Regions from separate parts of the Paenibacillus sp. J22R232 genome, predicted to be linked through region 2. Evidence: predicted binding sites of a transcription regulator. Region 2 holds the regulator's gene; each other region holds the start of a gene.
What was found. Region 2 encodes Rex, which represses fermentation and respiration genes when NADH is low (regulators of the CRP and FNR family bind a similar motif). Its sites were predicted from a motif close to TTGTGAAATATTTCACAA; they were not measured.
Positions count from the first base shown of each region.

Region 1: the regulator Rex is predicted to act here: its motif matches at 3,961-3,978, upstream of AC0YN3_RS14480 (DUF1641 domain-containing protein).
Region 3: the regulator Rex is predicted to act here: its motif matches at 4,250-4,267, upstream of nadA (quinolinate synthase NadA).

Region 1 is NZ_JBWDNK010000004.1:138,639-143,982, forward strand. Features, by position in the region: gene AC0YN3_RS14465 (carbohydrate ABC transporter permease) at 1-548, shown strand, start outside; gene AC0YN3_RS14470 (extracellular solute-binding protein) at 601-2,142, shown strand; gene AC0YN3_RS14475 (NAD(P)/FAD-dependent oxidoreductase) at 2,214-3,395, opposite strand; gene AC0YN3_RS14480 (DUF1641 domain-containing protein) at 3,432-3,872, opposite strand; gene AC0YN3_RS14485 (MGMT family protein) at 4,222-4,530, shown strand; gene AC0YN3_RS14490 (hypothetical protein) at 4,613-5,071, shown strand; gene AC0YN3_RS14495 (GDYXXLXY domain-containing protein) at 5,142-5,344, opposite strand, start outside.
Region 2 is NZ_JBWDNK010000001.1:1,215,111-1,220,454, reverse strand. Features, by position in the region: gene dinG (ATP-dependent DNA helicase DinG) at 1-1,821, shown strand, start outside; gene AC0YN3_RS05610 (redox-sensing transcriptional repressor Rex) at 1,818-2,474, shown strand; gene AC0YN3_RS05605 (amidohydrolase) at 2,455-3,756, shown strand; gene AC0YN3_RS05600 (cell wall elongation regulator TseB-like domain-containing protein) at 3,789-4,286, shown strand; gene AC0YN3_RS05595 (hypothetical protein) at 4,400-4,930, shown strand; gene AC0YN3_RS05590 (AAA family ATPase) at 4,932-5,344, shown strand, end outside.
Region 3 is NZ_JBWDNK010000021.1:55,771-61,114, forward strand. Features, by position in the region: gene AC0YN3_RS30380 (BMP family lipoprotein) at 1-184, shown strand, start outside; gene AC0YN3_RS30385 (ABC transporter ATP-binding protein) at 348-1,883, shown strand; gene AC0YN3_RS30390 (ABC transporter permease) at 1,889-2,971, shown strand; gene AC0YN3_RS30395 (ABC transporter permease) at 2,972-3,934, shown strand; gene nadA (quinolinate synthase NadA) at 4,332-5,270, shown strand.

The DNA.
Region 1 (5,344 bases), on a different contig from region 2:
CCTTGTTTTTCTTCATTACGATGCTCTTTAACGCGGGCCTGGTGCCCTGGTATATGATGAATGATCTTCTTGGCTTCAAAAACAATCTGCTGGCGCTTATTGTACCTACGTTAATATTCAGCCCGTTTAATTTGTTTCTCGTCCGAAATTTCATGCAGGAGCTTCCCGAGGCTCTATTGGAATCGGCAAGAATCGATGGCGCAAGCGACGCCTATATCGCTTTTCGCATCGTATTCCCATTGTCGCTGCCCGTACTCGCAACGGTCGCTTTATTCTACGGATTAGGTTACTGGAACAATTGGTTCAACGCGATTATGCTGGTAGACAAAGAAAGCTTGTATCCGCTCCAGTATCTATTGTACAAGCTGCAGTCGGAAATCAACATGGTGAATCAGATGCAAGGGGTCGTGGCTTCGAACATAACGTTGCCGACAGAATCATTCAAAATGGCGGTAGCGATCATCACCATCGGGCCTATTGTGCTGCTATATCCGTTTCTTCAACGGTTTATTATTAAAGGACTCATTGTCGGAGCAGTCAAAGGTTAAGACATATACGAATGGATCGATCATCTTACACATGCAGAGAGGGGAAACAAAGATGAATACAAATAAGAAGCGCTTTATACCTGCGGGTTTGGTGCTAGTTATGCTGACTATGCTGCTGATGGCATGCGGAAATTCCGCTAACAATGAGGAAACCAACGGCAATACGGGCAGCGGGCAAGCGGATGCTGGCGAGGTTCTACCGCTGCGATACGTAATCCCAGGTACAGTCAAGCCGCATTCCGATGACGTTGTAGCAAAGGTAAATGAAAAGCTGAAGGCTGACGGCGTCAATGTGAAGCTCGAGGTAAACTATATTCCGTGGGATGCTTGGGATCAGAAGACGAATCTGATGCTGAGCACGGGCGAGGAATTCGATATGCTGCATGTCATGGAGAACAGCTCTGTGCCTACCGGCTCGTACGTTGGGCGCGGTGCGCTCCAGCCGCTCGATGAGCTTATAGACCAATACGGGCCCGAGCTGAAAAAAATCATTCCGCAATATGCATGGGATGCCGCGAAGGTAAACGGCAAAATATATTCCGTGCCTGCCTTGTGGCGCTATGAAACGTCAGGCAGCGGTGAAATGGGAACGCTCGGTTACCGTAAGGATTTGCTGGAGAAAACGGGGCTTCCGTTCCCGAAAACAGCTGAGGAACTAATTGCAACGGCCGAAAAAATGCAGCAAGCCGCTGATAAGAAGCTCTATATTCAAACAGAGCAGGACGTTACGCCAATCTTTTTGCACCGTACGTATGACTCTTGGCCATTCTATGTAGATTATCGGGAGCAGCTAGTTAAAGTCGATCAGTCCGGCAATGTCACCTCATGGCTCGAGAGCGAGGAGTTCAAGAAGGACGCGGAATACTTCCGCCAGCTGTACGACAAGAAGCTTATTAATCCCGATATTTTGACTTACAAAAAAGAAGAGCGCGACAAAGCCATGACGCTGGGCGATTTCATTTTCAGCACGAACGGGGCGTTTTACTCCAGCGTAGCCATTGCGAAAAACAACCCGGAAGCCAAAGTGGGCGAGAAATATTTGGCAGAAGAAAAGCCGCTGCTGCAATATTTGGCTTTTGGCAATACGAATGCTGTTCCGATTACGTCAGAGCACCCGGAAGCAGCGATAAAGTTTTTAAACTGGCTGTACACGAATAAGGACAACCACAATCTATTTCTATACGGGGAAGAAGGCACGCATTATAAAGCGGTGGGCGAGCGTACCGCAGAATTTATTAAGGATGACAACGATGCGTCCTATTATTTCGACTCATGGATGATTGGCAATAACCGATACACGCTATTTGACGTAAATACGCCCGAGGATTATTTGAAGGAGTTAACGACAGAGCCGACGAACCCAGTCGAGTTCTCGCCCGTGCTGGGCTTCCGTCTTAACACGGAGCCGATTGCCGTCGAATACGCGAACGTGCTGTCGGAACTAAAGTCCAAAATCTTCCCGATCAAAATGGGGGTAGTGGATTATGATAAGTACTTCCCGGCCGCGCTGGAAAGCTTGAAGGCAGCAGGGCTGGACAAAGTGGTTGCCGAATACGGGAAGCAATTCAAAGCATGGCAGGCCGAGCAGCAGTAATAAGCTACGCGATGCCAAAAAAAGAAAAAAAAGAAGGAGAGCGCGATGCTCTCCTTCTTTCTTTATGTGTATTAGTGTGCAAGCGCGAATAGGCCGTGGATGTGCGAAAGATAACGAATGTTGCTCGCTTCCTTCATCAGGGATGCAGGCAAGCCTTTCAGCTGCGTTGCGTTTCCGCCGATTGTGCCAACGCCGTCTTTGCGGCCAAGGCTGCCGAGCGTACCGGAGAATACCGGAACGAACTTATCCATAACGCCGCCTTTGATTTGAACCGCTAGGTTGTAGCCTACCGTTTCGCCCATTTGCCAAGCAAGTTGAGCCGTAGGAGGGTAAGGACGGTCGCCGCCCTCTGGGAATACTACCGCGCAGTCGCCTGCTAGGAATACGTCAGCGTGCGAAGTCGATTGAAGAGTAGGCGTAACCGTAGAACGGCCGCGATCCTCTGCAAGACCGCTGCTGCCGACAACAGGGTTGCCTTTAACGCCGCCGGTCCAGATGATTGTGCTGGATTCGATCGTGCGTCCGTCTTTCAAAGATACGGAGCTTTTGGTTGCTTCGGTAATCGCTACGCTCGTAATGAAGTTCACGCCGCGCTTCTCTAAGCTTGTCACTGCACGATCGATCAATACTTTAGGGAAGATTGGCAGAACGGCAGGGCCGGCTTCTACGCAATAAAGCGAAATATCATTGAAGTCGATGCCTTTGCTGCGGCATACTTCAGGAAGTCTGTCCGCGAACTCGCCAACAAGCTCAACGCCTGTCAAGCCGCCGCCGCCGACAACGATTGTTGCGTCAGCTTTGTTGCCTGATTTTTTGTAAGCATCAAGACGGTCTTCCACATGCTTGCGAATTTTGTTAGCATCGGAAACGGATTTAAGAACAAGGCTGTTCTCTTCGAGTCCTGGAATTCCGAAGTAGTTCGTTTCGCTGCCTAGGGCAACGACAAGCGTATCGTACTTTTGTACTTGGCCGCTGGAGAGAACCACTTGCTTCTCATTCGGTTTGATTTCTTTTACGGTGTCAACTACGATGTTGACTTGTTTGTCGCCAAGAAGCTTGCTTAGCGGCAAAGCAACGGCTTGCTCAGCAATCGTATCGCCGGCAAGTCTGTGCAGCTCAGTGATGATTTGGTGAGTAGGGAAACGGTTTACGATTGTAATGCTAGCTTCTGCTGCGCTTAGGTGCTTGCGAGCTGTTAGAGCAGTTAGAAGACCGCCGTAACCGCCACCAAGAATTAGAATTTGCTTCGACATGTTCATCCTCCGTTCGTTCTATACGTAATCAGTGTATTATGCTTTTTCGTTTTTCCGTTCCGACAATACGCTAAGGAATGCTTGTGCAAAGCGAAGCGTTTTTTGAACTTCTGGATCCTTCAGCATTTTCAGCATAGCGAATAGGCCGACGGATGATCCAGCAGCCTCTTGTGAGCGCTCGCCAGCTTCCATAGCTGCAGTAGCGATACCTTTTGCTTTTTCTTGAACCGGTTTGACGAATTCACCGATACCTTGAGCGAAATCGTTGATCAACACTTTGTCTGTTGCAATGCCTTGCGCGAAGTCATAAGCTTTAGTCATCAGCGTAACCATTTCAGCTAATTTCGGAAGGTTGTCTACAAGTACAGTCAAAGACTGTTGAACCTCCGGCTTCAATAACTGATCAAGTACATCCAAAGTTTGCTTTTCTTCCACGAGGCTTGCTGCGACCTCTTGTCCAGCAGTTGGTTGTGACATAATAGAATGTCCTCCTTTGCGTAAATTTGAAAGTAAGTTGTGGTCTCAATTGTGCCAGTCGCTAAGTGAAGCTTAACATCCTTGAAGTTTGTTACACTTTTCACATAGTTTCGCAAAAAAATGTGTGTGCGTTAGTAACAGCCTTATCCCGGCTATCGGACAAGGAAGCATTAGCGAGCATGACGTAATCGGATTGAACCCTTTGCTTCTATTCTACATCGTTTTTGTCAAAAGTTAAAAAGAAATTTATTACTTTTTGTAAAAAAATATTGCGATTTGTCGCTTTAGGCTAAGAAACGGGCAATAAGCGCCCTTAACAGGCCTATGGAAGAGAAGGAGAACGATTGACATGAAGCCATTTACTCAAAAGGTAATCTTGATTATCCAGTCGATACCGAAAGGATCTGTCATGACTTACGGCCAAGTAGCCGAGCAGGCCGGCAGCCGAAGAGGCGCAAGGCAGGTCGTTCGCATTCTGCATTCGCTTAGCGGTATTCATAAGCTTCCCTGGCACAGAGTCATTAATGCAAAAGGAGAAATTGCCATAACCGACGAGGAGGCGCGGTATTCGCAGATTCGTTTTCTTGAAGAGGAAGGCATAGAAGTAAGCGCAGAGGGGCGAATCGATTTAGAGAAATACCGGTTTGACTACAATTAACATTTTCTAATAAAGGCTGATTTGAAACCCCGTATCCGAACCTTTATTATGGTATAGACCAATCGGAAGGGAGAGAAAGAATATGACTACTGAAATAACACCGGGAAATGTGCGAAACTTCACCGTTTCGACCGAAATCTTTTACAATCCGAGCTTGGATATTTATTCGCAAATGATTTATATCGTACTGAGCTCAAGCACGGCGGATACCGCGTCGCTCACCTTGGATGAGGTTGCCAAAAAGGGGCGCATGACGACGAAACTAGCCATAAAAGCGATGCAGTCCTTAGTAGATGAGCAGTTAATACCACATAAATTGTTCCGTAAAATGATCGGTGAATTCCAGGATGACCGCTTGTCCTGGGCGGCCAAAGGCCTGCTTACGTATTGCAAAGAGCATAAGGAAATTACGTTGGCGGAGCTGCTGACGCTCTCGGATCAGTCCGGGGAAGACGAGCAAAGCATTCGGAAGGCGCTGATGGAGCTCGAACGCAATGGCTACCTGGAGGAGTTTCCGGAGCTGAGCAGGCTGACTTCATAAGAAAAAGCGGGACGTATCCGGCCAAGTGGGCCGCGCACGTCCTGCTTTTTTCAATTGCTGAGGCGTTTGCTTATTCTTTGCTTAATCGTTTCAGAAGAGAGTCTCCGTTTTTTCCAACCACGATATGCGCAAACTTCGCTTGCCGCTCGGTCTCCATTCCGGTGCCTTCCGGAACAAAGTAGGTTTCAATGCCATAGTAGATGCCATCCCAGCCATTATAGACGCCATTAATGACGATTTCTTTGGCGCTTATCGGCTCTCCCTGCGCATATA
Region 2 (5,344 bases):
GTGAACACCAAGGATCTGGTATCACCCATTGAAGACACGGTAACTGCCGCACAAATGGTCGTGTGGCTAGGCGAAACGGAAACAGGTGACCAAGAGGAGCTTAACTTTGGCAACAAGGGAGCTGAATTCTGGTCAACGGTAGCCAGCGATACCGATTCTTGCCTGAATCGGGCATGCCCTTGGTTTAAGCGCTGCTTCTACCACCGGGCCAAGCATGAAGCCAACATCGCCGATGTCACCATCACAAATCATTCCATGCTGTTTACGGATGTTCAAGCCGACCATCGGCTTCTGCCTTCGTATACGCATCTAATTATTGATGAAGCTCACCATGTCGAGGAAGTAGCTGGAAAGCATTTGGGCATGCAGATTAATTACTTCTCATTGACTCAAGTCATTCAGCGTTTATACAAGGATACGAGATCAGGCTTGCTGCCTGGACTCCGTCAAAAGCTGTTGTATGAGGATGATGCGCACCAGGCTTCTTGGCTGGAAACCATCGATACGGTCATCCCGATATTTCAGGACATCAAAGAGCATTGGGATAAGTTGTTTGAGATGTTCTACGGCTTTACGTCTACCTCATCCGATGGTCCTACAGAAAACGGGCAATCGGTATGCCGGCTTAAAAAAAACGAGCTTCCCGCAGGTTGGGTAGATGGCGAAACCGTTGAAGGCAATCTTCATACGGAGCTTAACCGCGTTGCGCGTACGGTTGAAAAAATGATAACGGACATTAAAGACCGTATCGACGATATAGCCGTACAGGCTATTATTACGGACTTGAACGGTGCCGTCCGTGATATTGTTAGGTTAAAGGACGAGTTGCGAATATTCATTAAGCTCGAGTTAACCGATTCCGTGTTTTGGATCGAGGCAAGCAGCGTGTACCGCTATCGCTCCGTACAATTGTATGGCGTCCCCGTTGACGTAAGCGCGCAGCTGCAGAAATACTTTTTCGACGTAAAAGAAAGCATTGTGCTTACATCGGCAACTTTGTCTGTGCAAAAGTCGTTTCAGTATGCGGAAGAGCAACTAGGCCTTACCGGTTACGAGGAGCAAGGAAGGCTGAAAACCGTTCAGCTGCCCTCGCCGTTTAATTATAGAGAGCAAGCACTCGTCGTTATCCCACGCAACTTCCCAATGCTAAAGGGAACGGCCGTCGATGACAACTATATGGAAATGCTCGTAACATCGCTAGCAGACGCAGCTAAGGAAACGAAAGGCAGAATGCTCGTTTTGTTCACCTCTTACCGGATGCTGAAACAAGTATACGAGCCTTTGAAGGAAAAACTGAGCTCCTCAGGGATACAAGTGCTGGGCCAAGGGATCGACAGCGGCAACCGCACGAAACTCACGAGACGTTTCCGTCAAACGCCGGAGTCCGTGCTGCTTGGTACGAGCAGCTTCTGGGAAGGCGTGGACATACCGGGAGAAGCTTTGATTTGTTTAGCCATCGTACGTTTGCCATTCCAGCCTCCAAGCCATCCCTTAGCAGAGGCCAAAGCGGAAATGCTGCAGCGGCAAAAGCAGAACCCGTTCATGAAGCTTTCCATTCCGCAAGCGGTTATCCGTTTCAAGCAGGGTTTTGGCCGTTTGGTCAGAACGTCCCAGGATAAAGGCATCGTCATTATTTATGATACGAGGGTCATCGATACCTACTATGGCAAACATTTCTTATACTCGCTGCCTGGTCCCAAAATCGAAACGATGCACACGGACCAAATGATCAACCGCATGCGCGAGTGGCTAAGCGATGGCATAAAGGAAGAAAAGATCGATAAGGTGATCGAGCCAAGTTTGGAGGAGGAGAAGCGATGAAGCAAACGAAAATATCAGAGGCTGTCGTTAGAAGGCTTCCCGTTTATCTCCAAGTATTAAATGAGATGGTGAATCGCGAGATACAGACCATCTCTTCACAAGATTTAGGAAATAAGCTTGATTTGAACCCCGCCCAAATCCGCAAGGATCTAGCCTATTTCGGTGAATTTGGCCGCAAAGGCGTAGGCTATGACGTCGTCTATCTCATCGAAAAGATTCGTCAGATACTGAAGGTGGACCAGACGATAAAGGTTGCATTGGTTGGCGCCGGAAACTTAGGACATGCCTTATGCAATTACAATAAATACTCGAAGGATAATATGCAGATTACGGCCGTATTCGATGATCATCCGAGTAAGATCGGAACGAGCATCAATAACTTAACCGTTCTTCCGATGAGCGACCTAGTCGCAACGGTTGCCGAGCAGAAGATTCGCATTGGCATTATCACGGTACCTGCCATCGAGGCACAAAACGTAGCCAATCAATTCGTAGAGGCAGGCGTGGAAGGAATTCTAAACTTTGCGCCTGCCATATTGAGAGTTCCAGACGAGGTACGCATTCAAAACGCGGATTTCACCAGAGAATTGCTAAGCATCGCCTACTATTTAGTTCGAGAAGGAGAGAGCCAAGATGAGTCAGATTTGGATTGAAAATGGTTTGTTTATTACAATGGATGATGCAGCTCCATCTTTTAAAGGGCATATGGTCGTTACGGATGACCGAATTTCATACATAGGTACCGAAGCGCCAGTTGGGCTATCTGATGCTGTAGAGAAGATCGACGGAAGCAAGCTTGCCTTCATGCCAGGATTGATCAACACGCATGGTCACGCGGCGATGAGTCTGCTTAGAGGCTATTCCGACGACCAAAACCTCCAAGTGTGGCTAGAGCAAAAAATGTGGCCAATGGAGGGCAAATACGTCGATCAGGACACGCGCGCAGGCAGCGGATTGGCCATCGTAGAGATGCTGCGTTCCGGTACGACGGCATTTGTTGACATGTATGACCGCATGGACCAAGTGGCTCAAATGACGGAGATAAGCGGTATTCGCGGTGTTTTGACCAGAGGTGTCATCGGATTATGTCCGGAAGACGTTCAAGATGCCAAGCTTGCCGAAGCCGTTGCTTTCGCACGGGATTGGAATGGGAAAGCAGACGGGCGCATAACAACCATGATCTCGCCACATGCGCCATACACTTGTCCTCCTGCATATATCGAGCGCTTCGTACAGGCCGCGCATGACTATAACCTGCCCCTTCACACGCATATGTCCGAGACTATTGCGGAGGTTGAGCAGAATGTAAGGGATTACGGCGTAAGACCTGTCGAGCACTTGGATCGTCTTGGATTCTTTTCACGGCCAGCTCTTGTTGCTCATGCCGTGCATTTGAATACCGAAGAGATTGAGCTGCTTGCGGCCAAAGGCGTAGCGGTCTCGCATAACCCTGTTAGCAACTTGAAGCTGGCAAGCGGCATTGCACGCGTACCGGAGATGCTGCGCGCAGGCGTAACGGTTTCTTTGGGAACGGATAGCGTAGCAAGCAACAATAATCTTGATCTGTTTGAAGAAATACGGTTCTCTGCCTTGTTGCACAAAGGGATTTCTGGCGACCCGACTGCCATTCCTGCATGGGAGGCACTTAAGCTTGGCACGGTATACGGAGCGAAATCGATCTGGCAGGAAAACGACCTAGGCAGCTTGCAGGTTGGCAAAAAAGCGGATTTCATCGCGATTGATATTGAACAGCCGCATTTCTATCCCCAAACCGATATGGTCTCCCATTTGGTTTATGCGGGGTCGGGCCGGGACGTTAAGCATGTATGGATTGATGGACGGCAAGTGCTTCGAAACGGTGAATGTACGTTCCTCGACGAGGAGAAAATTCGTTACGAGGCGCAGGCGAGCTTCGAGCGCCTGTTAAACGCTTAATGCGCGCGACAGCAAGGAAACGTCCTCCGTTCATGACGCTGCAGAGATGGATATTTCTTATCGTCGCTGCTCTCTTGCTGCTCATTACCACCGTTTTCATTTATTTTCTTGATATACAAAATCCGCAGCGTACCGCCATTGAAGAAGCTAAAAAGCAAGCTGTCGAAGCAGCGGGACTTACGCAGGTCGAGCACGTATACCATCAAGTCTGGGACAAAGCAAGCTGGATCGTGGAAGGAACCGATCAGGATGACGAGAAAGTGTTCGTATGGCTTGCGGATGAATCGAATCCGGAGATTGTGAAGGCTTCTACCGGAATCTCGATGCAAGAGATGAAAACCGGCTTCAAGGGCGAGCATCCTAATGCGAATATTATCAGGATACAGCCTGGCTTGCTTGATAATCAGCGGGTGTGGGAAGTGTACTACAGCAGCGGAGACGAGACGAAGCATTATAAGTATGATTTCTATAGCTTTGACAGCGGAGCATTAATCAATTCGTATACGCTGCCTAACCGGACGGAGCCATAAGGCTCCGTTTCCTTTTATTGATGGACGATTCTTGCAGGGATAAATGATATACTTTCGTATAGAGATTGTGATATACGGAAGTGTCATATAAAACTGCGGGAGGGATTTTATACATGATGAGACCGCGAGTTATACCCATAGTCATCACTGCGGCCATTTCGGCTGGCGTTCTGTTTGGCGGCTGGGCGATTTATAATCAGGTGGCTTTAGCTGCGCCGTTAGAGCAGGTAGCGAAAAACGTAAAAGGCGTTATCGCTTCAGATAAACCGGTAATTGCCGGGGACCAAATTACCCTTTCACTCGAGCTTGCAGAAGACGCCAGCTTAAGGGATGTTTACGCGCATATTGAAGCAAACGGAAAAAAGGTTTTTGATGAAAGGCAGTTAGTTCTCGATATTAAACAAAACACAGACAAAGAGCTCGATGAGATATGGTTTGCGGCTATGTTCGACATCGCTGAAGCGATGGAGAATAAGACCTATTCCGGCATTCCTGCGGCAATGGACAAAGCGGCTGCGGTTAATAAGGATGTTGAAGTAACGACGGAAATGGATGATACGAACGTATATGTGACGCTTAGAAACCAGAATGCTGTGAAATACGTCGTGCTGCCGCGCACGTCTGCCCAATTGGAGGCGTGGTAATATGCGTAAGTTCGGAATGGAAATCGCGATAGGCATCGTGCCGGTAGGCATCGTTTTTTTAATTTTCATTGGGCAAAATGTCGTTCCCATGCTGCTGCTTGGCCTCTTAGGCTTTGCTGTCGTATATGCGGCAAGGGGCCGTGGCAAGCTCACAGCGCTGTCAGGCCAGAAACAGCGTGCCGGAGAAAAAACGAGTCCTCTTACCTTTGATCAGATCGGAGGACAGGAGCGTGCAAAACAGGAGCTTGTAGAGGCGCTTGATTTTCTTGTCCATCAAGACAAAATTGCAAAGCTAGGCATACGGCCGTTGAAAGGTATATTGCTCTCTGGTCCTCCCGGAACGGGAAAGACGCTTCTTGCGAAAGCAGCGGCCCAATATACGGATTCCATTTATTTGGCTGCTTCAGGCAGTGA
Region 3 (5,344 bases), on a different contig from region 2:
AGTATCCAAGGACTTGATCGCAGGCAACTTCGCAGGCGGTACAACGCAAGAGCTTGGCTTGAAAGATGATGCTGTAGGCTTGCCGGATACGTCTTCCAAGAACGTCCCTGCTGATGTACTTGAAAAAGTGGCAGAATACAAAGCGAAAATCGTTAGCGGCGAAATCAAAGTACCTACTGAATAGTTTTCGCTACTCCATGGTATCCTTTGTTTGAGGTTCGTTCGCAGATTGCATCAGACAAGACCGGCTTCGGCCGGTCTTTATTCTTTTTTATTTTAAGAAATATGTGTATAATGTGCTTGCGCTACATGTTTTTATAGCGGCAGAACCGGGGAGATGATAAGGAATGGACCGGAGCTTAACGGCAGTACAGTTAAAAGGAATAACGAAACGGTTTCCTGGGTTGGTAGCTAATGATTCCATTAATTTCGAGTTGAAAAAAGGCGAAATCCACGCATTGCTTGGCGAGAACGGTGCAGGCAAATCAACACTGATGAATATTTTGTTCGGTTTATATCAGCCTGATGAAGGCGAGATTTGGATTAACGGGCATCAGACGGTTATCGAGGGTGCTTCGCGGGCAATAGAATTAGGTATCGGAATGGTGCATCAGCATTTCAAGCTCGTACAACCTTTCACGGTTGCAGAGAATATTGTGCTCGGCAATGAGCCCGTCAAAGGGTTGAAAATTGACTATAAGCTTGCAAATGAGAAGGTTCGGACAATTTCTGAACGTTATGGTCTGAAGGTAGACCCTCAGGCGCGAATTAAAGATATTACGGTCGGCATGCAGCAGCGCGTAGAAATTTTAAAAACGTTGTATCGCGGAGCGGAAATCGTTATTTTTGACGAACCGACAGCCGTATTGACCGTGCAGGAAATTGAAGAGCTCATTGAAATTATTCGGAATCTTGCCGCAGAAGGCAAGTCGATTATTATCATTACCCATAAGCTGAAAGAGGTCATGGCCCTTGCGGATTCCGTAACCGTAATTAGACGCGGCAAGGTGATCAAGACCGTCACAACCGATGAAACGAATGAACAGCAGCTTGCTGAGCTTATGGTGGGCCGGGACGTTTCTTTTGAAGTGAAGAAAACAAAACGCGAGCCTGGCGAGGTTATTCTTGCGGTGGACAACCTGCAGATGAAGGGCGAGCAAGGGAAAAACGTATTGAACGGCCTTAATTTGAATATTCGGGCAGGAGAAATTCTTGGTATCGCAGGCGTTGACGGCAATGGGCAAAGCGAGCTTATTTATGCGATTACGGGGATGCGGAAGGTCGATGGAGGCACTGTTAAGCTGAATGGGCGCGATATGACGAATCATTCGCCACGAGATGTATCAGTTGCGGGCGTAGGTCACATCCCGGAGGACAGGCATAAGCATGGCCTCGTGCTAGACTTCAGCGTCAGCGAAAACATGATCCTCAATACGTATTTCGAACCTGAGTTCGGAAAGACAATGTTCATTGATTATAAAGCGATGGATACGCTCTCGGATAAGCTGGTCAAAGAGTTCGACGTCCGCTCATCCGGTATCCATACGTATGCGCGCGCGCTGTCTGGGGGCAATCAGCAAAAAGCGATTATCGCGAGGGAATTGCACAAGGATCCCGATCTGCTCATTGCCGTGCAGCCGACGCGGGGGCTTGATATCGGTGCGATTGAATACGTGCATAAGCGTCTAGTACAAGCCCGGAATGAGGGTAAGGCGATTCTGCTGGTCTCTTTCGAGCTTGATGAGCTTTATGCTCTGTCCGACCGCATAGCGGTTATGTATGAAGGCAGGCTGATGGGCGAGGTAGACGCGGAGCAAAGAGACGATCAACAGTTGGGCCTTATGATGGCCGGCAACCAGGCAACAGCCGAAGGGAGGGGATAGCGCGCATGGAAACGTTGAGAAAAATATTTAGCAAATCGTCTATCCTCATACCTTTGGTTGCGATTGTCCTCGGACTAATTGTAGGAGCAATTGCGATGCTGGCGGGCGGATACAATCCGGTTCTTGCCTATTCGTCACTGCTTGATAAGCTGTTCAGCACGCCTTACAATCTTGGCGAAGCAATACGAGCGATTACGCCGCTCATATTTACCGGTCTTGCGGTATCGTTTGCATTCCGCACCGGGTTGTTCAATATCGGGGTAGAGGGTCAGTTTGTCATGGGTATGACAGGCGCAACGATCATAGGGGTTTTGCTCGATCTACCGTGGTACATCCACGCTCCGCTTGCCATCATAACAGGCGCGGTATTCGGCGGCTTGTGGGCAGGCATCGCGGGTTATCTGAAAGCGAAACGCGGCGTTAACGAGGTTATTTCCTCCATCATGCTCAATTGGATTGCATTGTTTCTATCGAACTTTATCGTAGCGAAGTTCCTTGTAGAGAAGGGACAACAGAAATCGATGACGGTTCATGAATCCGCCATGGTCAAAATCGATTGGCTGATCAAGCTGACGGATAATGCACGCATGCACTGGGGAACGATCATAGCGGTCGTCTGCGTCATCGTATTTTATATCGTACTTTGGCGTACGAAGCAAGGCTATGAGCTGCGTGCGGTTGGCCACAATCCCGATGCAGCGCTGTATGCGGGAATGAATGTCAACGTAACGATGGTGAAATCGATGTTCATAAGCGGCGTGTTCGCAGGGCTTGGCGGGGTTTTTGAAATTCTTGGTGTATTTGGCAACCAGACTGTGATGGCTGCTTCTCCTGGTTATGGATTTGACGGTATCGCAGTAGCGCTGCTTGGCGGAAATACTCCGATAGGCGTTCTGCTTGGCGCTGTTTTATTCGGCGGGCTAAGCTACGGCTCAGCCGGTATGAGCTTTGGTGCAGGCGTTCCTCCGGAGGTTGTTCGCATCGTAATCGGCGCCGTCATTTTCTTCGTTGCTTCGCACGGATTGGTGAAGTGGTTCCTTAAGCCTTTTCTAAATAAACGTGCGAGCAAGCGGAAGGAGGCGGCGTAGATGAACGTACTCGATATTATTGGACAGCTCATAAATACAACGCTTGTCTTTTCTACCGCGCTGATCTTTACGGCGCTTGGAGGAATGTATTCGGAGCGCTCGGGTGTCGTTAACATCGGTCTTGAAGGCTTAATGGTGTCAGGCGCGTTTGCTGCGGCTGTCGCTACCGAATATGCGATTCAAGCGGGTCTTGGCAGCGTTTCGCCGTGGATTGGTTTTATCGCGGCAGCCATCTACGGCATGCTGTTCTCGTTGCTTCATGCGATATCGACGATTACGTTTCGGGCGGATCAAACGGTCGTGGGCGTCGTTATTAATATTTTATCGTTAGGTTTATCCCTTTACCTGACAAAGAGCCTGTACGCGGGCTCGGGGCAGACACCATTGCTTGAAAATGTGTTCCATAAATGGCAGATTCCGTTTCTATCCGATATACCGCTGCTTGGCAGGGCAATTTTTACCGCTTACCCAACAACGTATATCGCGCTTGCCCTTGCCGTTATCAGTTACTTCATTCTGTTCCGTACCCCATTCGGGCTGCGTCTTCGCGCGGTTGGCGAGCATCCAAGCTCGGCGGATACGGTAGGGATTAGCGTAACAAAGTATCGTTATATCGGGGTTCTTCTTAGCGGAGCACTAGCCGGTCTCGGCGGCGCGACGGTTACGTTGACCACGACAAGCAGTTTCGCGCATAATACGATTTCGGGCCAAGGCTTTATCGCGCTTGCTGCTCTGATATTCGGCAAATGGAATCCGCTTGGCCTAGTAGGCGCGGCCATGTTCTTCGGTCTCGCACAAGCGCTCAGAAGCTTTATGCAGCGATTTGAATTCGCACAGCAAATTCCGGCAGAGTTCTTCTATATGCTGCCTTATGTATTGACCTTGATCGTTCTAGCGGGTGCCGTTGGCCGTTCCAATGCGCCTTCTGCGCTTGGTCAGCCATACGATCCAGCAAAACGTTAATGGATGACAAAAGTCTCTTTCCCTTGAGGAGAGAGACTTTTCTATTTATATAGAAGTGCTTCCGATCGCACCTGCATAATTGCCTAATATCGCCATATTAGGCTAGGATCGTCGAAATGGCTCGGATTTTATGCTAAGAAAGCCCGTTTGCTGCGAATGCTGCCCGGATACAGCTATAAGAAAAATTAATTTGAAGCAGCGGGCCTAAAAAGGGCTTTCACGCATTGACAGTAGCATCTACCGCGTGTAAATTAAAACTTAATCAAATGAATTTATCCCTTTTGGTTTAAACTATAGGTAAGCGACTTTCTAAGTTTGTGCATCAATTCACAAAGTTGAGCTTGCCGTATAACGGAATGGGTACACCCCCATCCCTCATAAGAGGAGAGGATCTACTGTGGAAGCACTGGCGCTGGAACGCAAAGCGGAACAAAACCGCGAGCTGCGTGAACGGTTGTTACAGTTGAAGAAAGAACGGAATGCTATTATTCTAGCTCATTATTATCAGCGTGATGAAATACAAGAGGTAGCGGATTTCCGCGGCGACTCCTTTTTGCTAGCGCAGAAGGCAGCCCAGACGGATGCTGACGTTATCGTTTTTTGCGGCGTTCACTTCATGGGTGAGAGCGCTAAGATTCTTGCACCTAACAAAACGGTTATTATTCCCGATGAGCGCGCCGGTTGCCCAATGGCAGACATGGTCAGTGTTGATGGTTTGCGCAAGCTGAAAGCGCAGCATCCGAACGCAAAGGTCGTAACCTACATTAACTCGTCTGCAGAAATTAAAGCAGAGACGGATATTTGCTGTACGTCAGCAAACGCGGTTAAGGTCGTGAATTCGGTTGAGGGCGATGAAGTGATTTGGGTACCTGATAAAAACCTTGGCCACTATGTGCAGCAGAACACCGATAAGAAGATGATTATCTGGGAAGGCTACTGCAACACGCATGACATGCTTACGGTAAAAGACGTAGAGGAAATGAAAGCGAAATATCCGAACGCACAGTTTGTTGTCCATCCGGAGTGCCGTCCCGAAGTTGTGGAGCTAGGTGACTTTGTCGGCAGTACAACAGCTATTATCAAATATTGCAAGGAATCCGATTGCCAAGAATTCATCGTAGGCACGGAGGACGGAACTGGCTACCAGCTGCGTCTTGACAGCCCGGGCAAGACCTTCCATTTTGCATCCAAATACTTGGTTTGTCCGAATATGAAGGTAAATAATTTGAAAAAGCTTGTGAAAGCTTTGGAAACGATGCAGCCACAAATTTACGTACCGCCTCATGTTGCGGATCAAGCCCGTCTTTCCTTGGAGCGCATGCTGCTTGTGAAGTAAGAAACGCTGCTTTTATGCTCGCAAGATTAGCTTCGCTGCAAATTTATGCCTATATTCCATGAAAAGACGTAAGC